3 regions of the Pseudodesulfovibrio sediminis genome follow, and region 3 is predicted to be linked to each of the others. Evidence: predicted binding sites of a transcription regulator. Region 3 holds the regulator's gene; each other region holds the start of a gene.

Region 1 (9,726 bases), 560 kb from region 3:
CATTTCCTTGAAATCACAACCAGCGGCCTTGATCACCGTTCGTGGTTGGGCTGTTACACCAAGAGAATTCTTCAAATGGCAAGGATCATGGTATGTTACCGACTTGCCTCCTGTAATTTCCTGAGGCGTAATCTTCAATATATCTACAAGGAATTGACTGATGTCCATGGTTTTTTGTTCCAGGACATTGATGTCTCCCTTCAAAGCCGGGTTGCCGGTGTACATCCTGGGCCACAATTCCTTGATAGTGGAAGTGCAGGTGGCACAGCCGGTGACCAGATAGTCGAATTCACCGTCTTTGAACCGTTCCATGTTGAGATCGACCAGCGTGTCGAAGGTCTCTGTGTCGCCACTCGAAAGCGCAGGAATACCGCAGCATGCCTGACCTTTAGGCATATACACGCCCACGCCGTGGTACTTGAGGACATCGAGGATGGCTTCACCCACATGAGGGAATATCTTGTCGATGACACAGCCCACGTAGAAGGCAACCTTGAGTCCGGATTTACCGGGGGCGGAGTCCATCTCGGGGAATGTCTTGTGCAGGGGCTTGCTGGACAGGGTGTTGAAATGACGGTCGCCGATGACTGGCGCGTTGAAACGCGCACAGGACGAACCGAGCATGTCGTCCACCTTCTTGGTGAACAGTCCCTGGAACAGGGAGCCCATATCGGTTAACATGTTGAACAACTTGGGGTTCTTGAGCATGCCACGGAAAATGGCCTTCTTGACCGGTGACAATCCGAAATAGCCGGTCATGATGGCGCGGGCCTTCAGAAAGATGTCCATGACGGATACGCCGGAAGGACAGTTGGACTGGCATGTGCCGCAGAGCAGACAGCGGTTGAGCTTTTCATTGACCCCTTCAGGGTCGGTGAGCATCTCGGAAGCCAGACCGTCAAGCAGGGCCAGTTTGCCGCGTGTCACGTCTGTTTCGCGACCACTCTGTGCGAAAACAGGACACACTGCCTGACACATGCCGCAGCGCATGCAGCCGACAAGCTGGTCATCCAGCTCCTTGAACATTTGGGCGAGTTTGTTGATATCAGCCATTGTATACCCCTATTTCCTGAAACCGATGATCTTGCCGGGGTTCAGGATGCCCTTGGGATCAAGAACGGACTTCATGCGGTGAGCGTATTCCAAAGTGGCGCGGGTGGTTTCCTGCTCCAGATATTTGGATTTCGCCAGGCCGATGCCGTGTTCGCCGGAGAGTGTGCCGCCCATGGCGAGCGCCTTTTCAAAGATCATATCGATGCCTTTTTCCACACGTTCCCATTCCTGCTTGTCGCGCTTGTCAGTGAGGATGGTGGGGTGGAGGTTGCCATCACCAGCGTGACCGAAGGTACCGATGGTCAGGTCGAGCTTCTTGGAGATATCTTCCAGAGCCTCAATCATGGCCGGAATCTTGGAACGGGGCACGGTGGCGTCTTCAAGGACACAGGTGGGCTTGAGCTTTGCCAGTGCGGGCAGTGCGTCGCGACGGGCCTGCCAGACAGCGTCGCGTTCGGCGGCGTCTTTGGCGACCTTCAGCTCGGTGGCTCCGTTGGCCTTGCAGATCTTTTCGACCATGGCGGCTTCGTCTTCAACCTGAGCCGGGTGGCCGTCCACTTCAATCAGCAGCAGGGCGGCCGCTTCGACAGGCAGTCCGGCTCCACGGAAGTTTTCGACAGTGCGGATGGTGAAGTTGTCCATCATTTCCAGGGTCGCAGGCACGATCTTGTTGGCGATGATGGCGGCAACGGTCTCGGATGCAGCCTTCATGGAGGGGAAGATCGCCATCATGGATTTGGCAGCCTGTGCCGGAGGGATGAGCTTCAGAGTGATTTTGTCGAAGACGCTCAGAGTGCCTTCGGAGGCGACCATGAGTCCGGCCAGATTATAGCCGGTGACGCATTTGACAGTACGGGAGCCGGTCTTGACGAGTTGGCCGTTAACGTCCCAGAATTCCATGCCCATGACATAGTCCTTGGTGACGCCATATTTGAGACCGCGCAGGCCTCCGGCGTTTTCGGCAACGTTGCCGCCAAGGGTGGAGACAGTCTGGGAACCCGGATCCGGGGGATAGAAGAGGCCGCGTTTGGCAACTTCTGCTGCAAACTGCGCGGTGACGACGCCCGGTTCGACCACGGCGTACATGTCTTCTTCATTGATTTCGAGAATGCGGTTCAGGCCGTTCGTTAGAACGACAACACCGCCGGGGTGGGGGATGGTCCCACCGGAAAGATTGGTTCCTGCACCGCGGACAGTCAGGGGCAGACCATTGTCGTTGCATAATTTGGTGGCAGCTCCAAGAGCTTCACTTGTTTCGGGGCGCACGACCAGCGCGGGCATGACGGAGTCAAGCACGGCTGCATCGTATGAGTATGCGTGACGGTCAGTCTCGCTGGTCATAACATTTTCGCCACCGACGATGGCTTCGAATTCTTTGACAATGGCATCTTTGGTCATGATCGACTCCTAGAACATATTGTAATGCCCTGACCGGTTGTCCGGGCTTTTATTTGAGAATTATATTGCTAAGCTAACATTTAGTGAAATTCATGCAAGGGGAAGCGAACAAACGCGTTCGCTTCCCCTTGATTTACATTAGAACAAGCCGGGCAGGAACACGAAGCTCATCAGGCTGGCGACGATGCCGACAACCAGACCGTACAGCAGGAAGGGCCATACGGTGCGCTTCAGGATCTGGCCTTCCATGCCGGACAGGCCGACAACGGCGCAGACTGCGACGATGTTGTGGATACAGATCATGTTGCCCATGCCGCCACCGACAGCCTGTGCGGCCACGATGATCTGGCGAGGCAGTTCGAGCTGCGTGGCAACTCCCCACTGGAATTCCGCGAACAACAGGTCGGAGACCGTGTTGGAGCCGGTGATGAAAGCACCCAATCCACCGACGTAGGAGGCGAACATGGGCCATGCGTTACCGGTGATGGCTGCGACAGCTTTTGCCATGGCCAGCGGCATGGAGGGGTAGGAGTTCGGGTTCAGCGCGACATCGGCGATGCCGGAACCACGGAAGATGGACACCAGAGCGACCGCTGCGAACAGGGCGATGGTGGGGTTCTTCATGGTCACGATGGCCTGGGTCCATGCGGTCTTGACCTTGTTGCCGGGCATGCCGTGGATGAGCACGGTCAGCAGGGCGACCAGGGTGAACGGGATGGTACCGGGCAGATAGAGGTAGGCGATGGAAGCGTTGACGCTCTTGAAGCCGAGGATGCTGCTGAACTTGAGAGCCTGACCAGCGAGCATGCCCTTGAGGCCGAGTTCCGGGATACGGGTGACGACCAGGATCAGGCCGATGAGAATGTAAGGCAACCAGGCCTTGAACTGGCTCATGTGGGCCTTGAATTCGGTGGAGCCGACTGAAACGGAACCGGTCCATTCGGGATCCCACTTGGCAGGGTCACCGAAGTTCCAGGCGGTCTTGGGCATGCAGAAGCCCATCTTGGCGCCGGTGATGATGATGCCGAGGCCGATGAGACCACCGATCAGGGATGGGAATTCAGGGCCGACATTCCAGGCAAAGAACAGGTAGGGAACGACAAAGGAGATAGCTGCGAAGATGCAGAACTTCCATGCGGCCAGGCCGGGCTTCCAGCTGCGTTCAGGGCCGAAGAAACGGGTGATGAAGCCCAGCATGAAGATGGGCAGAATGAAGATCATGCCGAGGTGCATGATGGTGGCCCACTGGCCGACCAGCATGTTGAAATCACCCATGTTGGTGAAATTGATACCGGCGGTTCCTGCGGAAACAGCGTCGTTGACACCGGGGGCCAGATACTTGAGGCCCAGAACAACCGGGGTTCCGACTGCGCCGAAGGTGACGGGGAAGGAGTTGAAAACAAGGCAGATGATCGCTGCGGCCAGCGGCGGGAAGCCAAGGGTCAGCAGAAGCGGTGCGGCAAGTGCTGCGGGGGTACCGAAGCCGGCTGCGCCTTCCAGAAACGCTGCAAACATGTAGCCGATGATAATGGCCTGGATGCGACGGTCAGGGGTGATGTTCTGCATGCCGTACTGGATGGTCTCCATACCGCCGGACTGCTGCAGTGTGCGAAGAATGAGAATGGCACCGAATACGATGATCAGGATGCCGATGGCGGTCACGAAACCCTGAAGGGTCAAGGCTGCGACGTATTGTACGGGAAGGCCCCATACGGCGACGGCACCAGCAGCGGCGGTGAGCCATGCCAGGGGCATGGCTTTGGTGGCTGGCCAGCGCATACCGACCATGAGAACGAGCGCAACCAGAATGGGCAGCAGCGCGACAAGAGCAAGCACTTCAATAGACATTAAAACATACCTCCATTGGTGTGAGGGAGTGTGCCCCTCACAGGGTTGAATACAATGCGCGAGGCGGGCCAGACAGAGGCCTCCGCAACGGCCCGCCTTCGCGCAAATTCCTACCTGTTATCTGCCGTCGTCACAGGGTTCCCCAGAACCCGGATTTTCAGCGGATACGCCGCATACCTCGGCTTCTTCAGGCTCGGGCTTGCTGAAGTCGGCTTCAGCAAGGTGCGTGAGAATCTGGTAACGGTCGGCGTAATCTTTCTCGATCTGTTCACGGAATGCCTTGGAGAGTTCCGGGTGGAAGCGCTCCAGCATGGCGTACCGGTTTTCACCGGACATGAATTCCTGCAGGGTTCCGTCAGGAGCCTTGGACTCAAGCTGGAAGGGATTCTTGCCTTCGTCGGTGAGTGCCGGGTTGTAGCGGTAGAGCGGCCAGTAACCGGAGTCCACGGCCAGCTTCTGTTCGAGCTGGGTCTTGCCCATGCCCTTCTTGATGCCCTGGTTGATGCAAGGTGCGTAGCAGATGACCAGAGACGGTCCGGGGTAAGCCTCGGCTTCCTTGAATGCCTTCATGGTCTGTTGCTTGTCAGCGCCCATGGCGACGGAGGCAACGTAGACGTAGCCATAAGTCATTGCCATGCGACCAAGGTCTTTTTTGCCGGTGCCTTTACCGGCAGCGGCGAACTTGGCGATGGAGCCGAGCGGAGTGGCCTTGGAGGACTGACCACCGGTGTTGGAGTAAACTTCGGTATCCATGACCAGGATGTTGATATCCTTGCCGGATGCGATGACGTGGTCCACGCCGCCGAAACCGATGTCGTAGGCCCAGCCGTCACCACCGAAGACCCAGACGGACTTCTTGGTGAACAGGTCGGCGTCGGCTGCGATGGCCTTGAGGGCTTCGTCAGAGGAGCCTTCCAGCGCGGCCTTGAGGACAGCACCTGCTTCAGCGGAAGCCTCGGGGGCGTCCTTGGCGGCGAGCCAGCCTTCAAGGGCGGTTTTCACGTCGCCGGTTGCGTCTGCAACAGCGGCTTCGCATTTGCGCACCAGCGTGTCGCGGCGGTTGTTGACACCCATCTCGATGCCGAAGCCGAATTCGGCTGCGTCTTCGAACAGGGAGTTGCCCCATGCAGGGCCGTGGCCGTCGCTGTTGGTGCAGTACGGAGTGGACGGTGCGCTTGCGCCCCAGATGGAGGAGCAGCCGGTGGCGTTGGCGATGATCATGCGTTCGCCGAAGAGCTGGGTCAGCACCTTGACGTACGGGGTCTCGCCACAACCGGCGCAGGCACCGGAGAATTCCATGAGAGACTGGCGGAACTGGGAGCCCTTGACGGAATCGCGCTTAAAGGCATCCTTGAAGGAAACGGTTTCGGCAAAGTCCCAGTTGGGAACTTCTGCGTCCAGCTGCGTGGCAATGGGTTCCATGACCAGCGCTTTTTCCTTGGCAGGGCAGATGTCAGCGCAGTTACCGCAACCGAGGCAGTCCTGTGCTGCAACCTGCATGCGGTACGCCATTCCTTTTACGTCCTTGCCCTTGGCTTCGATGGTACCGAAGGTGGCAGGGGCGTTCTTCATCTCGTCGTCGGTTGCGAGAACCGGACGCAGAGCGGAGTGGGGGCAGACATAGGCACACTGGTTACACTGGATGCAGTTGTCAGCGATCCATTCGGGGACCTTGATGGCCACGCCGCGCTTTTCGTACCGTGCGGTGGAAAGGGGCATGGTGCCGTCCACGGAGAAGGCGGACACGGGCAGGTCGTCACCCTTCTGGGCCAGGACCGGACGCATGACGTTCTTCACGTAGTCGGGGGCGTTGTCAGCGGTGACAGCGTCGTCGGTGAGGTCTGCCCATGCAGCGGGAACCGGAACCTCGATGATGGCATCGATGGCGTTGTCCACTGCGGCGTTGTTCATATTGACGATCTTGTCGCCCTTCTTGCCGTAGGCGGCCTTGATACCGGCCTTGAGCAGAGAAACGGCTTCCTCAAAAGGAATGACGTCGGCCAGCTTGAAGAAGGCGGTCTGCATGATCATGTTGATGCGTCCGCCGAGGCCGACTTCACCAGCGATCTTGACCGCGTCCACGGTGTAGAACTTGAGGTTCTTCCGGGCAATGGTGCGGCGCATGGCTGCGGGCAGCTGCGCGTCCATTTCTTCGGCGGTCCAGGCTGTGTTCAGGACGAAGGTTCCGCCTTCCTTGATGCCGTCGAGGACATCGTAGAGGTGCACGTAGCTCGGGTTGTGGCAGGCAATGTAATCGGCTGCGGTCACGAGATAGGTGGACTGGATCGGTTCGTCACCGAAGCGCAGGTGGGAGATGGTGATGCCGCCGGACTTCTTGGAGTCGTAGGCAAAGTATCCCTGTGCGTACATGTCGGTGTTGTCGCCGATGATTTTGATGGCCTGTTTGTTTGCGCCCACAGTGCCGTCCGAACCGAGACCCCAGAACTTGCACTGCACTGTGCCTTTTGGAGTGGTGTCCAGGGCCTCGGTTGTGGCAAGGGAGGTCTTGGTGACGTCGTCCTCGATACCCACTGTGAAGCGGGCTTGGGGGCTGGACTCCGCCAGGTTATGGTAAATGGCTTTGACCATCGCAGGGGTGAATTCCTTGGAACCGAGGCCGTAGCGACCAGCGGTAACGATGGGGCCGTCACCCTTTTCAAACAGAACGGTACAGACGTCCTGATACAGGGGGTCGCCCAGAGCGCCGGGCTCTTTGGTGCGGTCGAGCACTGCCACGACCTTGGCGGTCTCGGGCAGCACGGCCAGGAAATGCTTGGCAGAAAAAGGACGATACAGGCGGACCTTGATGAGGCCGACTTTTTCGCCTTCTGCGTTCAGGTGGTTGACGACTTCCTCGATGGCTTCGCAGGAGGAACCCATGGCGATGATGACGCGGTCCGCATCAGGAGCACCAACGTAGTCGAAGGGCTTGTAGTCACGGCCGGTGAGGGCGGAGACCTTGTTCATGTATTCTTCCACGATCTCGGGAATGACGTCGTAGTAGGAGTTGGAAGCTTCGCGACCCTGGAAGTAGATGTCCGGGTTCTGGGCGGTGCCGCGAACGTCCGGGTGTTCCGGGTTCATGGAGCGGGCACGGAATTCGGCGACCTTGTCCATGTTGAGCAGCGGCTTCATGTCGTCATAGTCAATGACTTCGATCTTCTGGATTTCATGAGAGGTGCGGAACCCGTCAAAGAAGGATACGAACGGGACGCTCGCTTCAACAGTGGACAGGTGTGCGACCAGTGAGAGGTCCATGACTTCCTGGACAGATGCGGCGGCCAGCATGGCGTAACCGGTCTGGCGACAGGCCATGACGTCCTGATGGTCACCGAAGATGGACAGTGCGTGGGCTGCGAGAGCGCGGGCCGAAACATGGAAGACGGAGGGGAGCAGCTCGCCCGCGATCTTATACATGTTGGGGATCATCAGCAGGAGGCCCTGGGAAGCGGTGAAGGTGGTGGTCAGTGAACCTCCGGCCAATGAGCCGTGGACAGCACCGGCGGCACCGGCTTCACTCTGGAGCTGGCGAACTTCAACAGTCTGGCCGAAAATATTCTTGCGGCCCTGTGCGGCCCACTCGTCGGCGATTTCGCCCATGGTGGACGAAGGAGTGATGGGGTAGATGGCGGCGGTTTCGCTCATGGCGTAGGCCACCCAGGCGGCGGCGGTGTTGCCATCCATCGTTTTCATCTTGGACATTGTGTAATTCTCCTCTTCTTCACTAATTGTTTCGATTATTCGCTTGATGCGGGATCGGTTTCTCTGTGTTGCTTCAATCCATACTCAACATTCGTGCCAACATGGCGGTGGAAGCGGAAAAGAGGGGTGGGCCGTGTACTTGCGGGGTGTTGTCCGTATGCGGAAGAAATCGCGGAATCGGAGGGAGTCTGAAAAAAAGGACGTTATCAGGGGTGTTTTGTTGACTAACCTTCATGATTACAGTGGGTTGTCCGTCCGAGCCGCTTTTTACGGCCCAAATGGGCTGTCTGATTTTTCAGACTTGGCTTTTTATTCTATAATAACAGGTGGTTTTGAGTCAAAAAAGTCTGAAAATATATTGTTTGTATCTCGACTGTAATCTGCGACTTTATCGATGTTCGCTTGCCAAGTCCTTTGGTCGGGCGTATTCGAACATAATGAACACGACATTCACTTTATCTGACCTGTCTTTTACCCTAGCCATGCCGGAGTGGGCTGCTGACGCCTTGGGCGAACTGCCTGCTTTCATGCCGAGCAAGGAAGAAAGGATGGCTGCCGTTCTTTCGTTTGCCCGCCGTAATTTCATCAATAATTCCGGCGGTCCGTTTGCTGCCGGGGTGTTTGAGCGAGAGACGGGAAAGCTGGTGGTCATCGGTGTGAATCGGGTAATGGAGTATGGGTGCTCCTCTGCCCATGCAGAAATCATGGCCCTGTCATTGGCTCAGAAAATGTTGGGTACATACGATCTTGGCGCCAAAGGGCTCCCGGCCCATGAATTGGTGGTTAACTGGCGGCCATGCGCCATGTGTTTCGGTGCTGTACTCTGGTCAGGTGTTCGAGGTTTGACCATTGCCGGGGCAGGGCCGGAGCTTGAGGAAATAACCGGATTTGACGAAGGGCCGATAGTGCCCCTATGGCGTGAGGAATTGGAACGGCGCGGCATTGAGTTGAAAGAAGATGTATTGCGGGATGAAGCCGTTGCCGTCTACGAGGAATTCGCGGCTTCACAGAATGTTGTGTACAACGCCCGACAGGGGAATGAATAGAGAGCCTATTTTGTTGTGAGCCATGCCGGGTTCGTCTTCAGTATCTTGGTATAAATCGGGCAGGATTCGATATGGGCTCCGGGCAGGTAGCCGGAACTGATCAGAAATTCGCCAATGATTTCGCCCCCGACGAATTTGAACCGTTTCTTGAAAAGTCTGGTCCACTCCTCTTTGGTCAGCGGATGGTGCTCATCCAGCCAGGTCTTGAAAGATCCGTATTTTTTTTGAATGGTTACAACTGTTTGCGCATTGTGGATAGCCGCGTTGACTTTCAGCTTGTTGCGGATGATGCCCGCATTGCTCAGGAGTCGTGCTCGTTCCTGTTCTCCATATTGACTGATGGTCGCAATATCGAACTGGTCATAGGCTTTCCGAAAATTTTCCTGCTTGTTGAGAATCGTGGTCCAGCTCAAGCCCGCCTGGTTTATTTCCAGAATCAGGCGTCCGAAGAGTTCGTTGTCATCGTCAATGGGGAATCCGTACATGGTGTCATGATACACGCGATCGACATCTGTCTCGTCCAATTCCCGGCACATATGGCAATAGGTTTGCATGCTTCTCCAAAGTGGTTTTTGCTTAGAGTGAGAGCCCGTATTTCTTGAGCAGACTGTAGAAATGCGAACGTGATAGTTTTGATGCCTTGAGAATCCTGGGCAGGTCGCCGTCACACTGACGTATC
Region 2 (9,726 bases), 820 kb from region 3:
TGCTGCCGAGGCCGTTACGCCTCCCATGGCGTTGGGCAGGATGACGTGCCTGAAGGTTTGGAAATGGGTCATGCCGGAAGAGCGGGCCGCTTCCACCATGCCCGGATCGATCTTTTCAAAGGCCGCGCGCATGGGGAGCACGCCAAAAGGGAGCGAATAAATGAGCGAGCCGAGCATCAAGCCGGTGAACGAGAAAGGCAGGGCAGAGCCTGTCAGCTCTTTCCAGGCCGCACCCATGGGTGAGGTCGGACTCATGATCATGAGCAGGCCGAAGCCCAGCACTGTTGGTGGCAGGACCATCGGCAGGTTACACGCTGCTTCGATGTATCGCTTGCCTGCCGTGTGCGTATTGGCCAGCCAGTAGGCCAGCGGCATGCACAGCAGCAGGAGGATCGGCGTGACCACGCCAGCGAGTTTGCCGGTGACCAGCAGAGCCGTCGTGTCCATTATTCGTTTCCGAAGGGGCGGCTGGCAACTGGGGTTGCATAAATCAATCCCGGGAGTGCGCTGTTGTTGCCTGTCAGTATTTTTAAAGCCGCCACACTGGTTTGAGCCTTCTGGTTGCCCTGTCCATAGTCAACACCGGTGGTGTTGGCCGGGCCTGCCATGGCGCAAATCCAAAGGAAAATATACAAACATTTCTTAAACATGGCGTCTCTCCTAATTTTTGATGAGTCGAGATAACTCCAGGGATGTCAGTGGACGTTCCAGCTCCCAGGCGAGTTTTCTTACAGCGGAAACTAAGGTCGGGATGTCCTGGTCTTTCGGGTCAAGACCGCTGCTTTCGAGGGCGTTGACGACTGCCGCTCGCCCACTCTTGCCGCCAACCGCGACCACCCGGTCTGCGCCGATGCGGTCGGGGTTGTACGGTTCGAAAAGTTCAGGCGACTTGCTGAGGGCATGGGCGTGGAGGCCTGATTCGCAAGCGAAAATATCCTCGCCCGCGATTGACTTCGTACGGGGAATCGGTACCCCGGCAGCTTGAGAGACGAAACCACAAAGGTTTCGAAGGCCTTCAATTTCATAAGCATGTGACTCCTCCTTCAAGGTGAGATAACTCGCGACTTCTTCTGTGGCCGCAATGCCAGAACGCTCCCCGATGCCCAGCACGGAAGCATCAGCGTAATCAGCACCACTGGACAGGGCTGCGATCGCATTCCCTGTGGCCATGCCGAAGTCGTCGTGGCAGTGAACAGCCAGATCCACATCAAGTTCCTTTGCAAAAGAATGGACCAGTTCAGCGGTATTCAGCGGGTTGAGGATACCCAATGAGTCAGCCAGGCGGACTCGGGAAGCTCCTACGTCCTGCGCCAGCTTGGCTGCGCTCAGGGCAAAATCCTTGTCGGCTCTGGAGACATCCTCCAGGCCGACAGAGATGTACTCAATACCGAGAAAACCGGCTGTGAGAACGGTGCGGGCCAGGCGTTCGGTAAGCCCCTCACGGCCGGTTCCAAGGCGTTTTTCAATATGCAGGTCGGAAATGGGGACGCCGATGTTCACCCGGTCGACCCCGAGCAGGGAGGCCTTGCGGATATCCGCTTCGCGACAGGGTGACCACACGGAAAGTTGTGTCCGGCCACGATAGGGGCGGACCTGAGCCAAAAGTTCTTCCAGGCCGTCCTGGCCTATCCAGCCCAGTTCGATTTCATCCACTCCTATATGAATAAGGGAGGTGACGATCCGTGTTCTTGCCTCCATGGAGAAATATGCGCCGAACAGCTGTGCGCCTTCTCTGAGTGTTGTGTCGATGAGCATGATCTATATCCTTCGTATGACAAGTGCGTTGTGTCTCTTGTTCTGTCTTTCTATTGAGCATGAACAGTGCCAAAATTTGTTTTTCACATAACATACTTAAATAATTGTATTAAAACAATTAGGCCGCTCCTGTGGTTTCACCTACATTTTTGTAGGTTGCAACACTTTTGTCTGTAGATTCTGTTGTTACCTACACAAATTGTCAGGTGATAATGATTTTTAAGTTTTATGTAAGTGTCTTGTTTTATAAAATAAAAACTAGCGATTAAAGTTTGGCACGCACCTTGCCATAGGGAGAGTCATCAACGCACACAAAACCATGGAGGAGAAATCATGAGGAAAGTAGCTATTTACGGAAAGGGCGGCATCGGCAAGTCCACCACCACACAGAATACTGTTGCAGGTCTGGCTGAAATGGGTCGTAAAGTTATGGTGGTCGGTTGTGACCCCAAGGCTGACTCCACCCGTCTTCTGCTCGGTGGCCTGGCCCAGAAATCCGTGCTCGATACCCTTCGCGAAGAAGGTGAAGACGTTGAGCTGGATGATATCCGCAAGCCCGGTTACGGCGGCACCTGGTGCGTCGAGTCCGGTGGCCCGGAACCGGGAGTCGGTTGTGCAGGTCGCGGTATCATCACTTCCATCAACATGCTGGAATCCCTTGGTGCCTACGAAGAGTCCGAAGGTCTGGACTACTCTTTCTACGACGTTCTCGGTGACGTTGTCTGCGGCGGATTCGCCATGCCGATTCGTGATGGCAAGGCCGAAGAAATCTACATCGTCTGCTCCGGCGAGATGATGGCCATGTATGCAGCCAACAACATCTGCAAAGGTATCATGAAGTACGCAGAGTCCGGTGGTGTCCGTCTCGGCGGTCTCATCTGTAACTCCCGTAACACCGACCGTGAAGCTGATCTCATCACTGAGCTGGCAGCCAAGCTGGGAACCCAGATGATCTACTTTGTCCCCCGCGACAACGACGTTCAGCGCGCAGAGATCAACCGTAAAACCGTTATCGAATGGGACGGCTCCGTACCGCAGGCCACCGAATACCGCGGACTGGCCAAAGCCATTGACGAAAACGAAATGTTTGTTGTCCCCAACCCGCTCGAAATCGAAGATCTGGAACAGCTCCTGCTCGATTACGGCATCCTGGAAGCAGTCTAAGTCTCACCATTCGAAGGAGGTGCACATGGGGTCCCTCGGTGCACCAGCCCTCCGCGAGGAAGCATATTCCTTTGGCGGCTCGGTTCACACACCCTTCGAACTGTAGCTAAGTTAACCAAAAGTTAGTAAATTAAGTAAGATAGGAGAGAGCTAAAATGATGATCATGGTAAGAGCGATTGTGCGGCCCGAGAAAGCGGATGAAGTCCTGGCCGCTCTGATGGACAACGGTTTTCCTGCTGTCACCAAATATTCTGTTGCTGGTCGCGGTAAGCAGCGCGGCATCAAGATTGGTGAGGTTACCTACGACGAAATCCCCAAGACCATGCTCATGAGCGTCGTGAACGCAGCAGACAAAGATTACGTCATCGCAACCATCATGGACGCTGCCCGCTCCGGCACCAAGGGTGCTTTCGGCGATGGCAAGATCTTCGTCACTGATGTCGAGGATGTTTACACCATCAGTTCCGGCGTACAAGAGACCGCCGCAGCCAGTGAGGAGGCCGCGTAATGAAGGAAGTCATCGCAGTAGTGCGCATGAACATGATGAACAAGACCAAGGCTGCTCTGACTGAAGCCGGCGTGGACGCCTTCTTCGCTCACGAAGCACAGGGCCGAGGTAAAGGGTTCGTCAATGCCGCTCTCGTCGAAGGTGCTGAAAGTGGCTACGAAGAAGCCGCAGCAGTCCTGGGAGAGAAAGGCAAGTTGTATCCCAAGCGCATGGTAACGGCAGTGGTCCCCGATGACTTGGTTGAAGAAGTGGTGGAAGCCATCACCGCAGCCAATCAGACCGGCAAGCCTGGAGACGGTAAGATTTTTATCCTTCCCATCGGCGACGCAGTTCGCGTCAGAACCTCTGAAACCGGCGCAAGCGCCATCGCTTAACCGCCGCGTAAGGAGACCAGATACATGGCCAAGACGAAAAAAGTGGTGCAGTTCACGGCTACCGACATCAAGGAAGAGCTTCTCAAGAAGTATCCTCCCAAAGTAGCCCGGAAGCGTGCCAAGCAGATAATGATTAACGAAGCCACGGAGGCCGAACCGGCTCCCGAGATTGTGGCTAACGTTCGGACCATCCCCGGCATCATCACCATGCGTGGTTGTACCTACGCCGGTTGTAAGGGCGTTATCATGGGCCCGACCCGTGACATCGTGAACCTGGTTCACGGCCCCATCGGCTGTAGCTTCTACGCATGGCTGACCCGTCGTAACCAGACCGACGCAGGTACTGACGGCGAAAACTACATGCCTTACTGTTTCTCAACCGACATGCAGGATCAGGACATCATTTTTGGTGGCGAAAAGAAGCTCGAAGCTGCCATTCAGGAAGCCTACGACCTCTTCCACCCCAAAGGTATCGCGGTGTTCGCAACCTGTCCCGTCGGCCTCATCGGTGATGACATCCACGCCGTTGCCAAGAAGATGAAAGCCCAGTTCGGCGATTGCAACGTGTTTGCCTTCTCCTGTGAAGGATACAAGGGCGTTTCCCAGTCCGCTGGTCACCACATCGCCAACAACCAGGTCTTCACCCACCTCGTCGGTGAGAATGAAGTCGCCCCTGAAGGCGAATACAAGATCAACCTGCTCGGCGAATACAACATCGGCGGCGACGGTTTCGAAATCGACCGCGTGTTCAAGAAGTGCGGCATCACCAACATCGCCACCTTCTCCGGTAACTCTTCATACGATCAGTTCGCCTCTGCCCAGCATGCCGATCTGAGCTGTGTCATGTGTCACCGTTCCATCAACTACGTGGCTGACATGCTTGAGACCAAGTACGGCATCCCGTGGATCAAGGTGAACTTCATTGGTGCCGAAGCCACGGCCAAGTCCCTGCGCAAAATCGCTGAATACTTTGGCGACAAGAAGCTCATCGACAGAGTCGAAGCCGTCATTGCCGAAGAAATGCCCGAAGTTCTGGCCGTGTCCGAAGACGTCAAGACCCGCACCAATGGCAAGACTGCCATGATGTTTGTCGGCGGCTCCCGCGCTCATCACTACAACGAGCTGTTCCAGGAAATGGGAATGAAAACCATCTCCGCCGGTTACGAGTTCGGTCACCGTGATGACTACGAAGGACGCCAGGTCATTCCCGATCTCAAGGTCGATGCCGATTCTCGTAACATTGAAGAGATCACCGTCGTAGCCGACGAGAAACTTTACAATCCGCGCAAGACTCCTGAGGAAATCAAGGCTCTGGAAGACGCCGGTTACGAGTTCAAGCACTACGACGGCCTGAATCCGGACATGGATAAGGGGTCCATCATCATCGACGACCTGAACCAGTACGAAGCCGAGAAATTGGTGGAACTCCTCAAGCCGGACATCTTCTGCGCCGGTATCAAGGAAAAGTTCTCCATTCAGAAGCTGGGTGTGCCCATGAAGCAGCTGCACAGCTACGACTCCGGCGGCCCCTATGCAGGATTCAAGGGCGCAGTCAATTTCTACAAGGAAATCGACCGTCTCGTTAACTCCAAGGTGTGGTCTTACATGAAGGCTCCTTGGCAGGAGAGTCCCGAACTCACAGGCAAGTTCGTTTGGGAATAATCAATGTGTTGAAAAATCCACGCTGGCTGCGTCGCTGTACCGAGGACACAACCCCTCACGTATGCCAGATACGATTCAGACTGTCCTCGGTTTACGCTTAGCCAGCTCGGTTTTTGAACAAATTGAAAGAGATAAGGAATAAGAAAATGTTACTCAGACATACACCGAAAGAAGTCAAAGAGCGCAAGGCGCTGATGATCAACCCGGCCAAGACGTGCCAGCCCATTGGGGCCATGTACGCTGCGCTTGGCATCAAGGGATGCCTCCCGCACAGCCACGGTTCGCAGGGTTGCTGCGCCTACCATCGTTCTACCCTGACCAGGCACTACAAAGAGCCTATCTCCGCTGCCACCAGCTCCTTTACCGAGGGTGCATCCGTGTTCGGTGGCCAGGCCAACCTGGTACAGGCCATAAACAACATCTTCACCGTTTACGAACCGGACGTCATCGCAGTGCACACCACCTGCCTGTCCGAGACCATCGGTGACGACCTGAACCAGATCCGCGACAAGGCACAGAAGGAAGGCAAGATCCCCGAAGGCAAGACTGTCATCGGCGCCCCGACTCCGAGCTATGTCGGCTCCCATGTCACCGGTTTCTCCAACATGGTCAAAGCCATGGCCCAGTTGGCTGAACCGTCCGGCAAGAAGAACGGCAAGGTCAACATCATCCCTGGTTGGGTCGAACCCTGCGATATGGCCGAGATCAAGCGCATTGCCGGTCTGATCGGCGTGGATATCACCTTGTTCCCGGATACCTCCGGCGTACTCGATGCTCCCCTGACCGGCGAATACAAGATGTTCCCCGACGGCGGCGTGACCATCCCCGAACTCAAAGCCTCCGGTGACGCCATCGGTACACTGGCTCTGGGCGAGTGGTGTTCTGCTGACGCGGCCCGTTGGCTCGACTCCAAGTGCAAGGTTCCCTGCACCGTGCTGGACATGCCGTTCGGCCTGGCAGCCACCGACCGCTTTGTCGACGTTCTGCGCACCGTTGCCGGTGTGTCCGTGCCCGACTCCGTTGCTGTCGAACGCGGCCAGCTCGTGGATATGATCTCCGACATGCACCAGTACTTCTACGGTAAGCGTGTGGCCATCTGGGGCGACCCGGATCAGCTCATCTCCATGACCGAGTTCCTGATTTCACTGGACATGCAGCCCGTCTATGTCGTCACCGGCACCCCGGGCAAGAAGTTCGAAGCTCGCATCAAGGAATTGTGCGAAGGCCAGCCTTTCGAGGTCAAGGTCAAGGCCAAGGGCGACATGTTCGACGTGCATCAGTGGATCAAGAACGAATCCGTTGATCTGCTTATTGGTAATACCTACGGCAAGTACATTGCCCGCGACGAAGACATCCCGTTCCTGCGCTGGGGCTTCCCCATCCTGGATCGGCAGGGTCATCAGTACTTCCCGACAGTCGGCTACAAGGGCGGACTCAGGCTTCTCGAAAAGATCCTGACGTTGTTCCTCGACCGCAAGGACAGGGACGATCCCGAACAGACGTTTGAGCTTGTTCTGTAGCATTATACCCAGTCCGGAGTGGAGAGCTTCCCCCTCCACTCCGGGCTTACTCCAACCCCAGAAAGGCAATCACATGGCACCGACCACCACACACTACCAGTCCCACCCCTGTTTCGGGATGACCTCTCGCCAGACCGTCGGCCGGTTGCACCTGCCCGTGGCACCCCGTGCTCATGCTCGCACCAAGTTCGCCGGCCTCGGCAAGAATCAGCCTGCCATCATGCCTGAGGAAGCGCTCAACTGGCTGAACCATGTCGTTGCCCAGGAGAAGCCCATTTCCATCGTCGGCATCACCGGCCCCGGCGATCCGCTGGCTGCGCCCGAGGCAACCCTGCGTACCCTCAAGATGGTCCGTGAAAGCCATCCCGATATTTCCCTGTGCCTGACCACACTCGGTTTGAGCGGTGCAGAGCATGCTGAAGAGCTGGCTGCTCTCGGGCTTTCCCACGTCACGATTCTCGTGGACGCCGTGGATCCCGAAATTGCCGAAAAAATTTATGCGTGGATTCGTCCCGCGACCAAGAACATGCCGTTGCCCGAGGCGGCCAAGCTGCTCATGAACGAGCAGGCCAAGTCGGTGACGGCATTCAAGAATGCCGGGATCACGGTCAAGGTCAACACCACGGTCTACCCCGGTATCAATGCCGGACATGTGGAAAAGGTCGCCGCGACCATGGCCACCCTTGGAGCCGACATCATGGCCGTTGTTCCTTACTGGCCCGAAGAGGAAGACAGTTCTCCTGACATGGAGCTGCTGGCGACTGTACGTGACCGTGCTGCCCAGCATATCGAGCTGATGCCTGCATGGACCGAGTGCGGAGATGGTCTGGTCGGCCTTGATCGCCCTGACAAGTGTGATGAGAGCATATGCACCACGCCGGTGCCGACCAAGGAACGCCCCAATGTGGCCGTGGTCAGTTCCTCGGGCATGGACGTGGATCTCCACCTGGGCCATGCGCACAAGATCCTTATTTATGGTCCCCGCGAAGATGGTTTGGCCTGTTTGCTGGAAACCCGCGACGCGCCCGAACCCGGTTCCGGTGGGAAGCGCTGGGAGACGCTGGCCAAGCTGTTGAATGACTGCTGCGTGATCCTCACAGCCAGCGCGGGCGACAAGCCAAGAGAAGTTTTGAGCCGCAAAGGTATGTCCGTTCTGATTACGGACGGGGAAATCGCACCCACTGTGGATGCGATCTATGGCGGCGGGAAAAAAGGCAAGAAGTGTAAAAAATAGGTTTGATCACCTGCAATCAATCGAAAGAGAAGGAGAATGAAAAATGGCTATCCCCGAGAGAATGATCATCTGTTGTCAGAGTTTCCGCGCCGCTGGTGACCCCAAAGGCATTTGTCACAAGCAGACTGACGGCTTTCTGCAATACATCGAAGAAGAACTTTTGGACCGCGGCATTGACGCCCTGGTCGTGGCTTCCTCCTGCCTCAAGCAGTGTGAATCCGGTCCTATCATGGTCGTGCAGCCCGAGAACTGGTGGTTCAAGGGTGTGGATTCCGAGGAGGCCATTGATGAAATTCTGGACGCGCTCGAAGAGGGCGAAGCCTGCGCCGAATATTTGGCTGCCTAAGAGAGAGGGTAACCGATGCCTGAAGCCATGGTCATTCATCCCGCAATCATCGCTGACCCACACCTGCAGCGTGGTCAGGAATTGATGCTGAACACTGGTCGGGGATGCGTCCTGACCGCTCAAGCTGCCGACGTGACTGTGGTCGGCTTGTGGTTGGGACATATGACAACTTCTATGGCTGATGGCGGTCTCGCCGTCCAAGTGGAATCTACTGCCTTCCATGAAGGACGGCGGGACCAGGGTGCCTGGCTCTGCTGATCAAGGTCCTGTATCGCCGGAGACACTCCGGCATGATTGTCCGAGATAAGACTGTAACCGACTGAAAGATTTAACTCATTAGGGGAAGAACAATGAGTAAGACAACAATACTTGAAGAAAGAAAGGATCAGATCCACAGGAGCGGAGAGGGCGCCATCGACATCGCCTGTAACCGTGAATCCCTGGCGGGTGCGGTCAGCCAGCGGGCATGCGTGTTCTGCGGCTCCCGCGTGGTCCTGTATCCTATTTCCGACGCCCTGCACCTGGTGCACGGCCCCATCGGTTGTGCGGTCTATACCCTGGATATACGCGGGGCACTCTCAAGTGGCCCGGAACTCCATAGACTTTCCTTTTCCACCGACCTTCAGGAAACCGACGTTATTTTTGGTGGAGAAAAGAAGCTCGAAGCCGCGCTGGACGAACTCATTGATCGCCACAGCCCCAAGGCCGCATTCGTGTATTCCACCTGTATCGTCGGCATCATTGGTGACGACCTGGAAGCCGTGTGTCGCAAGATGACCGAGAAGAAGGGCATCCCGGTCCTGCCGGTCATGTCCGAGGGCTTCAAGGGCAGCAAGCGTGCCGGATATCTGGCCGCATGCAAGGCCATGTTCAGGCTTATCGGAACGTTGCCCACAGAGGGTATTTCACCGCTTTCCATTAATATTTTCGGTGATTTCAACATCGCTGGCGAAATCTGGATCATCCGCGAGTACTTCGAAAAGATGGGTGTGCAGGTTGTTGCCAACGTGACCGGCGATGGTCGGGTCGCAGACATTGGCAAGTGCCATGGCGCGGCCTTGAACCTTGTCCAGTGCAGTGGCGCCACGCTCGATCTGGCCAAGATGATGGAAGAGGAATACGGCATCCCCTACGAGCGTGTTTCCTACCTCGGCATCGAGGA
Region 3 (9,726 bases):
GGAAGTTGTTGGCTAAAACAGCCAAGTATAACCAGAGTGTCGGCCTTATCGGCGTTGAATATCCTCAGCTGACCGCTTTTTTTGGTGATGATCGTCAGGAAGTCTATGTCCGTGCCGATCACGGAGAAGTTGATCAGAAAAATGATAATCTGACCCTGTATGACGGTGTCAGCGGTCGTTTTGGAAACATGGCTCTTGATGCACAACACCTTGATTATGTTGGTGCAATTGGTAAAGTATACCTCAAAGGCGGAGTGACGGTCCGTCGACCGGACATGACGGTTCAGGCCACTGCGCTTGAAATTGATCTGGTGACACGCCAAATGGTCGCAGCTGGCGGAGTGGAAGCTCTGTTGGCTCCCAAAGGGCTGGACAACAATCCGCTGATTGAAAATGAAGAGTGAGGTCGTGATGATGAATATACGTATCCTGCTATCTGCATTGGTATTGCTCACAGTGCTTTTGCCCACTACCGTCCTGGCTCAGGAGTGGGGTGAGCTTCGTCAGGCTACCGTCAATCTCAATGTGCGAGAATTGCCTGACAAAACGAGTGAACACGTCCTGACTCTTGCCAAAGGGCAACGGGTAAAATGCGATTTTCTCGAAAATGGCTGGATTGCTGTTTTCAATATAAATGAAAAGGTGCGCGACAAGGCCAAAGCCGTTGGATACGCCAACGCCAAGTATCTGGAAGTTGTTCCCAAATCCGTACAAAAACCAACTTCCAAGCCTGAACAGAAACCTACCTCCCAAACAGTTGTCGAAGCGCCAAGTGGGGAAGGTGAGGTTAAGGCCCCAGTTGCCGATACGCCTCCGGACCCAGTCCTGACCGGCATTGATCCCAATCGTGTTCCTGTCAAGATCACTTCCGACCGCATGACCTATGACGAATCCGGTAAAGTGGTGTCCTTTGTCGGCAATGTGGTTGCAGTGCATGGAGAATTGACGCTGTGGGCGAACTCTCTTTCTGCGTTTCTTTCTTCAAAGACCGGCAAGAAGTTTTCTGCTGACAGCATTGATCGTATAATTGCCAAGGGCAACGTTAAAGCCGTTAAAGGGAAGAGCCAGGGTACTTGCGGTAAGCTGACATACTTTGTGGAAGCGCAACTGCTTAAAATGGAGCAAAACCCTTTGCTTCAGGATGGTCCAAACAGTCTTTCCGGAGAGGTGGTCAAATTCCACCTCAAGGACAACCGCAGTGAGGTGGTCGGCGGTAAGAGCCAGCGGGTCAAAGCCATTTTCATGACTCCTGACAAAATCAAGGGGCAATAATGGCTGATGGACTGCGGGCAGCAAATCTGTCCAAACGATATGGCCAGAAAGAAGTCGTTCATGGCATCAATATCGAGCTTAATCCCAAGGAAGTTGTCGGCTTGCTGGGGCCCAACGGAGCGGGCAAAACCACGACATTCTACATGCTGGTCGGCATTGTCCAGCCGAATACCGGGGAGGTCTCCCTGGACGGCGAAGTGCTTACTGACAAGCCGTTGCATGAACGGGCTCGTATGGGTGTGAGTTACCTTCCCCAGGAAAGCTCTATCTTCAAGAAGCTGACGGTTCGTCAGAATCTCGAGATCATCCTTGAGCAGACGCCCTTGAGTTCAAAAAAGCAGCGGGCTCGAGCGGATGAATTGATGGAAATGTTTACCATTACCAAGCTGGCGGACCAGGCGGCCATGTTTCTGTCGGGTGGTGAACGTCGTAGATTGGAAATCGCCCGGGCGCTTATCCTCGACCCGCAGTTTATTTTGTTGGATGAACCTTTTGCGGGAATTGATCCTATTGCGGTCATTGATATTCAGGAGATTATTTCCGTCCTTAAAAGTATGGGGATCGGAATTCTGATTTCCGACCATAATGTGCGAGAAACATTAAATATTTGCGATAGGGCATACCTTGTCTATGAAGGCTCAGTCATCTTGGAAGGCTCTCCGGACGAAATCGTTCAATCAAGTCGTGCCCGTCAAATATATCTGGGCGAAGATTTCAGCTTGTAATCATCTCTCCACACAAGTTTTACGTATTGTCGATTTACACAATGGTGAATCGTTGGTACACTTTTTTCATGTCAGATTTTGTATCGTATATCGTTAATGCTGACAGTAGTTTATAAGAATATTCTTGCTTCTGTCAGTTGATTGTGGCATAGTAAATCTACATAAATGAAGATTTGTATCAAAAAATAAATTGCATACAGCTCAAGGCATAAATAATGGGATTGGAACTCAGACAACAGCTTAAGCTCTCTCAGCAACTGGTTATGACACCGCAGTTGCAGCAGGCTATCAAGCTGTTGCAGCTTTCGCGATTGGAATTGCTCGAAACAGTGCAGCAGGAACTCATGGAGAATCCTTTTCTCGATGAGAGCGAAACCGAGGCTGATGTTTCTGATTCCTCAGAGGCGATGACAGAATCTCAGGCCGAAGAAGAGCTGGTTCGCAATGCGGATTGGGAGAATTATCTAGGCGAATTCTCCAGCACCTCCAAGCAGTCTGCAGCCCGTGACGCGGAAATGCCGGAAGAGGGTATGTCTTTTGAGGCCAGATTGGCTTCCAAGCCGTCTCTTGAAGGGCATCTCAACTGGCAGATGCGTCTCTCGAATTTTTCCGAACACGAATTGGCTATCGGTGAGATCATCCTTGGTAACGTTGATACCAATGGCTATCTTCAGGCCTCAATGGAAGAGATTCAATCCATGGTGCAAGCCACCGAAGAGGAGATTGAATACGTTCTTTCACGCATCCAACGCCTTGATCCCATAGGCATTGGCGCACGCACTCCGCAGGAGTGTCTGCTCGTTCAGATGGAGGTCCTTGGGTACACGGACCCCATTCTTGTCTCGTTGGTCACAGATCATCTGGAAGACCTTGAGAAGAATCGATACAAGCCCCTTGCCCGCAAGTTCAAGATCTCCATGGATGAGCTCAAGAGTTATCTTGACCTCATGCAGACCCTTGATCCCATGCCGGGAACCAATTTTTCCAGTACCGAGCCCCATTATGTCAGCCCGGATGTGTTTGTTTACAAGTATGGTGAGGAGTTCGTCATCATCTTGAACGAGGACGGCATGCCGCGGTTGCAGATGAACACCTTCTACATGGATTCCATGCAGGGTGCAGCGGGCAAGGAAAAAGAGTATTTTCAGGAAAAGATGCGATCTGCCGCATGGTTGATGAAAAGTCTGTACCAGCGGCAGAGAACATTGTATAAAGTAGTTGAGAGCATTGTCCGCTTCCAGCGAGCCTTTTTCGAGGAGGGTGTGACAAAGCTCAAACCCCTGATCCTCAAGGAGGTAGCTGAGGATATTGAGATGCATGAATCCACGGTGAGCCGTATTACTACTAGTAAGTATGTCTCAACTCCGTATGGGATTTTTGAGTTAAAGTTCTTCTTTAATTCTGCCCTGGAACTGGATGATGGTTCGCAGGTGGGTTCAGAAAGCGTCAAGGCGCTTATCAAGCAAATGATAGCAGAAGAAGACACGAAGAAACCGCTCAGTGACGAAAAGATTGGGGATGAACTCAAGGAAAAGCTTGAGGTAAACATCGCCAGGCGCACAGTCGCCAAATATCGTTCGGCAATGGGTATTCCTTCTTCTTCGAAACGCAAGCAGTACTTCTAAACCAGTACGGTTTGCCGCACTCTAAACCAGGAGGCAGCGTATGAACATCAGCTTCACTTTCAAGAACTTTGAGCCGTCTGATCATCTCAAGGGTTACGCAGAAAAGCGTTTTGAAAAGGTCGCCAAATACGTTTCTGATTCGGAAGCCGATCTCCAGGTCAATTTGCTGGTCGAAAAGTTTCGCCATATGGCGGATGTAATTCTGAATTCGGATGGCATTCACATATCGGCCTATGAGGCCTCTGAGGACATGTATGCGACTATTGACATGGTTCTCGACAAGCTGGAAGCCCAACTCAGAAAGATGCGCGAAAAGCAGAAGAGCCGTATCAGGAAAGCGCGTGCAAACAAGATGGGGCAGATGAGTGTCTTGTCCTTCCAGGACCTCGTTCCGGAAGCTGTGCCTACCATCGTCGGTACGGATGAGTATGTGCCCAAGCCCATGTCCGTTGACGAAGCAGCCATGCAACTTGATGTACTTGAAAATGATTTCCTGGTTTTTCGCAATGCGGAAACTGAGGGCGTAAATGTAATCTATAAAAGAAAAAATGGCGATTACGGACTGATCGACCCTGGAAACTAAATATGAAACTTGGTGACTATTTGGCGAAGGAGCTTGTCCTTCCCGTATTGACGTCCGAATCCAAATCGGATGTGTTGAAAGAACTTATCGCCCCTGTGGGCATACAATATCCAGAAATGGACACGGACCAGGCGGTCCGTGTCCTTTTCGAACGTGAAAAACTCGGTACTACCGGCATTGGTGATGGTATAGCTATCCCTCACGGCAAACTGGAAGATCTGGAAAACGTCATTGTTATTGTCGGTCGCAGTGAGACCGGTATTGAATTTGATGCTTTGGATCACAAACCATGCACGATATTTTTTGTTGTTCTGGCTCCTGAACAGGTGGCAGGTATGCACCTCCGAGTTCTGGCGCATATTTCTCGTCTGCTCAAAGACGAATCCTTCCGTCGGGCATTTCATGAGGCCGAGGGGAGCGAGGCTTTGTGGGGGCTTCTCAAAAGTGTTTAACCCAATGGTTGCTCTTTCATGACGATTGCCAATCCTTTTCCCGTCGTCATTGTCACCGGCCTTTCCGGAGCCGGTAAATCTACTGCGCTCAAGGTCTTTGAAGATTTGGGCTTTTTTTGTATTGATGGGCTTCCCTCGGAAATGTCCCCGAAAATTGCGGATCTCATACTCAAATTCGATAATGAATATCGTGGCCTTGCCCTGGGTATGGACCTCCGTCAGTTGGAGTTTCTTGCTGGATGGGATCAGGCTATAAAGGATTTTGCCGATATCGGCATTTCACCACAAGTCCTCTTTCTTGAGGCAAAAATGGGTGAATTGGTGCGCCGGTACGCTACGACCAGGCGGCTGCATCCGCTTGAAAGCAAGAAGCTTGGATTGGAGCAGGCGTTGGAGAAGGAAAAAGAACTCCTGGCTCCTATTCGAACTGATGCTGCCATGGTTCTTGATACCTCTGATTATTCCATTCACGATCTTCGGCGGGTCATTCAAACCAAGTGGACTGCTCTGGAAGAAGCCGGTCGCGGGATGCGCGTGCATATTGTGACCTTTGGTTTCAAGTACGGTGTGCCCACTGAAGCAGATCTCGTCTTTGATCTTCGCTTTTTACCGAACCCGTATTTTGACAAAAAGTTAAAGCAACTGAACGGACTGGACTCAGAAGTCCAACGATATGTGCTTGGCTCTGATGTGGGCAAAGAATTTGATACCCGTTTTACTGATTTCATCAGCTACCTTCTCCCACTGTACGCTGATGAAGGTCGATATCGTATTACCCTTGCCATCGGATGTACCGGAGGGCGCCACAGGTCCGTTGCGGAGGCTGAGTCGGTACTGGCGGCCCTGAAGAAAAAAGGGTATAGTATGTCGATCGAACACAGACATATGGAACTTGGATAATTCATGACTGCAAAGTCTGGCAATACAAAAGCAATGGTCGGCGTGGTTCTTGTCACTCACGGCACTTTCGGGGAATCGCTCCTGGCAGCGGCCGAGACCGTCATGGGCAAGCAGGAAAACTGTTTGGCTATTGGTGTGGACGTCAACAAAGGTGTTGATGAAACCATGGAATCCATCAGGTCTGCCATCCAGTCTGTGGAACAGGGAAAAGGCGTCATGGCCTTGACTGACCTTTTTGGTGGCTCGCCAACGACCATGAGTCTTTCGCTTATGAAATCCGAAAATCTCGAAGTGATCACCGGTGTAAACCTGCCCATGGTGGTTGCCACTCTGCAGTCCCGTGACATGACATTGGATGCGTTGGCTGCGACTGCTGAATCAGCAGGCCAGCAGGGCATTAAAGTTGCGGGCGCCATGTTGCGCAAAAAAGCAAAAAAATAGGGTTCGTACCGTGCTTCTTGTTCGTATAGACAATCGCTTGATTCACGGTCAGATCATTGAAACCTGGTTGCCGTATATTGGTGCGAAAAACGTTATTGTCGCTAACGATGAATTAGCTAACGACGTTCTCCAGCAAGAAATCATGTCGCTCGCCATTCCCGGTACCGTTGAGAGCTCTTTTGTCACTGTAGAGACGCTCACAGAAGCTGTTAACGGTTCGCGTTCAGACGGAAGCACAGATGACATCATCATCCTTTTTTCCAGCTGTGCTGATGCCAAAAGAGCTTTTGATTCCGGTTTTGATTTTTCTGTTCTGAATATTGGGAATGTCCACTACAGTCCTGGCAAGAAACAGGTTTCCCCCAGTGTCGCTCTATCCGATGAAGATGAAACCTGTCTTCGTCATCTGAATCGAAAGGGCGTGGAGCTCGATTTCCGATGTGTACCCAATGACCCGATCCAGGCGAGGTTTTAATCATGTCCTTGGATAGTCCTATAGCCTGGTTTTCCCTGGTCGCTTTTTTTTTGCTCTCTTTTCTCTCTTTCGTTACTCCATAAGTCTTGGCCTTCTTGAGCGCCCACTGGTTGTCGGTTTTTTCTGGGGTGTATTTACAGGGGAATATACCGTCAGCCTCAACATTGCCATTTTCTTTGAACTTTTCTGGCTTGATCTGATTCCTGTCGGGTCATTTATTCCTCCTCATCTTACTGCTGCGACCTTTTCGGCACTTTCGCTGACAACCTATTTGGGTTTTGTCCAGCCAGCTCAGATCATGGTCATTCTATTTGCAAGCATGCCCTTGGCCGGGCTTGGGACGCTGGCAGAAGGGTGGATACGAGACAGTGAACGAATGAGCTACAACAAGCTTCTCAACTGGGTACGGAAGCCAGAAAAGCCCAATCTGCCTGGTACATTGATACTTCGTTCACTAGCAAGGACATTCCTTATCTCATGGGGTGTTTTCTTCGTGGCTATTCTCATACTCAAGGTCCTTCTTGAGTTCGCTTTTTCCCTGTATCCAGGGTTGGTTGCCTCTTTGAATATTCAATGGGCTCATCTTTGGATTATTGCTAGCCTGGGCGGATTAATGGCGTTACGAGTAAAACGTGCATATGCCGTTCTGGCAACAGGGATCATCCTTTTTGTTGTTTTCTCCCTTTATAGGTGTTTTTAGCTTGGCAGTTGAGATAGGTTGTGATATTCGTCACATTCTATTTTCAAGGCACGATTTCCTTAGGATAAGGACAATTCAATTTAGGAGGATTAGATATGGCTATTTTGGTTGTTGGACACAAAAACCCTGATACTGACACCGTCGCAGCTGCGATCGGTACCGCGGATCTTTTTTCCAAGCGTGGCATGGAAGCCAAGGCAATTGTTCAGGGCGAACTCGCTCCTGAGTCTGTCTTCGTAGTCGAAAAGTTCGGCTGTGCTACTCCTGAGATCGTCACTGATGCTACTGACAAGCAGATCATTCTGGTTGACCACACTGACGTTTCTCAGACCATTGACAATCTGGACAAGGGCGAGCTCCTCGCTGTTGTCGACCACCACAAGCTGGGTGATGTCGAGACTTCGGGACCTCTGGAAATGTGGGTTTGGCCCGTGGGCTGTTCCTGTACCGTTCTGAAAGGCATGTACGACTTCTACAACATTGAAATTCCGGCCAACATCGCTGGTGCAATGCTGTGTGCCATTCTGAGCGACACCGTCATGTTCAAGTCCGTTACCTGCACCGATGCTGATAAGGCTGCTGTTGAAGCTCTTGCCAAGATCGCTGGTGTTGATGATGTCATGGCTCTGGGCATGGAAATGTTTAAAGTTAAGTCCGCTGTTGATGGTGCTACCCCCAACGAGCTGGTTTTCCGTGATTACAAAGATTTCGATATGTCCGGCAACAAAGTTGGCATTGGCCAGCTGGAAGTTGTTGACCTGTCCATGCTGGACGCTCACAAGGAAGCTCTTCAGGCTGAAATTGAAAAGGTCAAGGCTGACGGCCGTCACTCCGTTTTCCTGCTGCTGACCGACATCATGAAAGAAGGCTCCGAAATGCTCATCGCTTCTGACGACACCTCTGTCGTTGAGAAGGCTTTCGGTGTTGCTACCGATGGTGCTCCTGTTTACCTTGATGGCGTCATGAGCCGTAAGAAACAGGTTGCCCCGAACTTCATCAAGGCTTTCGAAGCCTAGTTGAAGCGATCTGATTGATTAGCGCAAAGTATCGGCCCGTCAGCGTTGTGCTGGCGGGCTTTTTTGCGTCTTCAATTCAAGATGAACGTGTGCGACATGGTATTCAATCGGTTACGAAATCACGCATGTCAGCTTTCCAATCACGACAATATCAAATAAAAAGGGACGGTCAATTGACCGTCCCTTTCGGAGATGACGAAAAAGCCCCTGTTAAAACAGGGGCTTTTATATTTACAAAACACCAGCGGTCTTGAGGACAGCTTCCAGTTTGGGTTTGTTTTCTTCCTGCAGGGGAACGATGGGCAGACGGAAAGTTGCTTCTTTAAAAATACCCATCATTTTCAAAGAAGTTTTGACCGGAATGGGATTTGTTTCCAAGAACATGGCGCGGTTTACCGGAGCCATAAGCAGACTCAGGTCAATGGCTTTTTCATGATCTTTGTCAAAGAAGGCCTTGCACATATTGCTCATGGCAGCAGGCATGATGTTTGAAGTAACTGAGATGACGCCACATCCACCGACAGCGAGGAGAGGCAGCACGGTAAAATCATCACCTGACATGAGATTGAAGTTCTTGCCGCATTCCTCAATGACCTGTGCTGCCTGGCTCAGGTTGCCAGTGGCTTCCTTGATAGCGACAACTTCTGGTACGGCATCGACAATGGCCTTGAGGTGAGCCGGAAGGCAGTTCAGTCCGGTGCGCCCAGGAACATTGTACAGAACGATAGGCATGGATGCTTCTTTGGCGATAGCCTTGAAGTGCTCTACCAGACCACCAGGAGTGGGTTTATTGTAGTAAGGCGTAATCTGAAGCGCCGCATCCGCCCCGGCTTCTTTGGCCATCTTGGTCAGCTCAATGGCCTCTTTGGTGGAATTTGAACCAGCGCCGGCAATGACGGGGACACGTCCTTTGGCCTGTTCAACGGCAATTTTGATGATGCGCCCCTGTTCTGAGTGGGACATGGTCGCTGCTTCGCCTGTAGTGCCACAAGGCACCAACCCATCAATTCCCTGTTCGATTTGCCATTCAATGAAGTCGCGAAAGTTCGCTTCATCAATTTCACCGTCAGCGGTGAATGGCGTCGAGAGGGCGGTAAAGGCTCCTCTGAATTCCATTGTCATCTCCTTCTGCAGTTAATTATTCTTCGAAAGTAGGCGCTACTGGAATATCGCTTCTACTTCTGGATTGCTCTTGTATGTGTCGTTCAATCCGATTGAACTCGTCTTATAGTTCTTCGCGCCTTGCCAGGCAATTGGATTTTTACGATTTGGCCAGGAAAAAATTTCGATTTTGGCGACACTTCGTCCTCGATCATACGGACGTACCCAGACGCAGCGTCCATCAGCCAGTGGTCGTCCGTTAATACCTGAACCTATTCCGCTCCCTAAAAGAAAATCCGGTACAACTTGTGGATTTTTTTGAAGGTACTTCTGTTCTCCGATCCATCCCCAATCAGAAAGGGCGACAACAAGGCGAACATGTGGTTGTTCTCTTTCGATAGTCTTTGATATTTCCTCTATTACTCTTGCAGATGGA

Evidence for each region. Region 3 encodes sigma-54, which starts transcription at its own class of promoters, with help from an activator protein. Its sites were predicted from a motif close to CTGGCACGGNNNNTGCTT; they were not measured.
Region 1: the regulator sigma-54 is predicted to act here: its motif matches at 8,084-8,101, upstream of nifJ (pyruvate:ferredoxin (flavodoxin) oxidoreductase).
Region 2: the regulator sigma-54 is predicted to act here: its motif matches at 2,028-2,045, upstream of nifH (nitrogenase iron protein).

The regions. Positions count from the first base shown of each region.
Region 1 is NZ_AP024485.1:1,067,746-1,077,471, reverse strand. Features, by position in the region: gene SRBAKS_RS05320 ((Fe-S)-binding protein) at 1-1,053, opposite strand, end outside; gene SRBAKS_RS05315 (FAD-binding oxidoreductase) at 1,063-2,451, opposite strand; gene SRBAKS_RS05310 (L-lactate permease) at 2,590-4,299, opposite strand; gene nifJ (pyruvate:ferredoxin (flavodoxin) oxidoreductase) at 4,417-8,001, opposite strand; gene SRBAKS_RS05300 (nucleoside deaminase) at 8,439-9,047, shown strand; gene SRBAKS_RS05295 (DNA-3-methyladenine glycosylase I) at 9,053-9,601, opposite strand; gene SRBAKS_RS05290 (sigma-54-dependent transcriptional regulator) at 9,624-9,726, opposite strand, start outside.
Region 2 is NZ_AP024485.1:1,320,730-1,330,455, reverse strand. Features, by position in the region: gene modB (molybdate ABC transporter permease subunit) at 1-447, opposite strand, end outside; gene SRBAKS_RS06395 (hypothetical protein) at 447-650, opposite strand; gene SRBAKS_RS06390 (LeuA family protein) at 661-1,755, opposite strand; gene nifH (nitrogenase iron protein) at 2,089-2,919, shown strand; gene SRBAKS_RS06380 (P-II family nitrogen regulator) at 3,075-3,428, shown strand; gene SRBAKS_RS06375 (P-II family nitrogen regulator) at 3,428-3,802, shown strand; gene nifD (nitrogenase molybdenum-iron protein alpha chain) at 3,827-5,464, shown strand; gene nifK (nitrogenase molybdenum-iron protein subunit beta) at 5,611-6,984, shown strand; gene SRBAKS_RS06360 (radical SAM protein) at 7,058-8,218, shown strand; gene SRBAKS_RS06355 ((2Fe-2S) ferredoxin domain-containing protein) at 8,262-8,564, shown strand; gene nifE (nitrogenase iron-molybdenum cofactor biosynthesis protein NifE) at 8,915-9,726, shown strand, end outside.
Region 3 is NZ_AP024485.1:505,266-514,991, reverse strand. Features, by position in the region: gene lptC (LPS export ABC transporter periplasmic protein LptC) at 1-404, shown strand, start outside; gene SRBAKS_RS02530 (LptA/OstA family protein) at 412-1,272, shown strand; gene lptB (LPS export ABC transporter ATP-binding protein) at 1,272-1,997, shown strand; gene rpoN (RNA polymerase factor sigma-54) at 2,213-3,622, shown strand; gene hpf (ribosome hibernation-promoting factor, HPF/YfiA family) at 3,663-4,205, shown strand; gene SRBAKS_RS02510 (PTS sugar transporter subunit IIA) at 4,208-4,657, shown strand; gene rapZ (RNase adapter RapZ) at 4,676-5,557, shown strand; gene SRBAKS_RS02500 (PTS sugar transporter subunit IIA) at 5,561-5,998, shown strand; gene SRBAKS_RS02495 (PTS sugar transporter subunit IIB) at 6,009-6,473, shown strand; gene SRBAKS_RS17825 (PTS sugar transporter subunit IIC) at 6,499-7,173, shown strand; gene SRBAKS_RS02480 (manganese-dependent inorganic pyrophosphatase) at 7,269-8,189, shown strand; gene dapA (4-hydroxy-tetrahydrodipicolinate synthase) at 8,421-9,305, opposite strand; gene SRBAKS_RS17925 (UshA-like (seleno)protein family 2) at 9,348-9,726, opposite strand, start outside.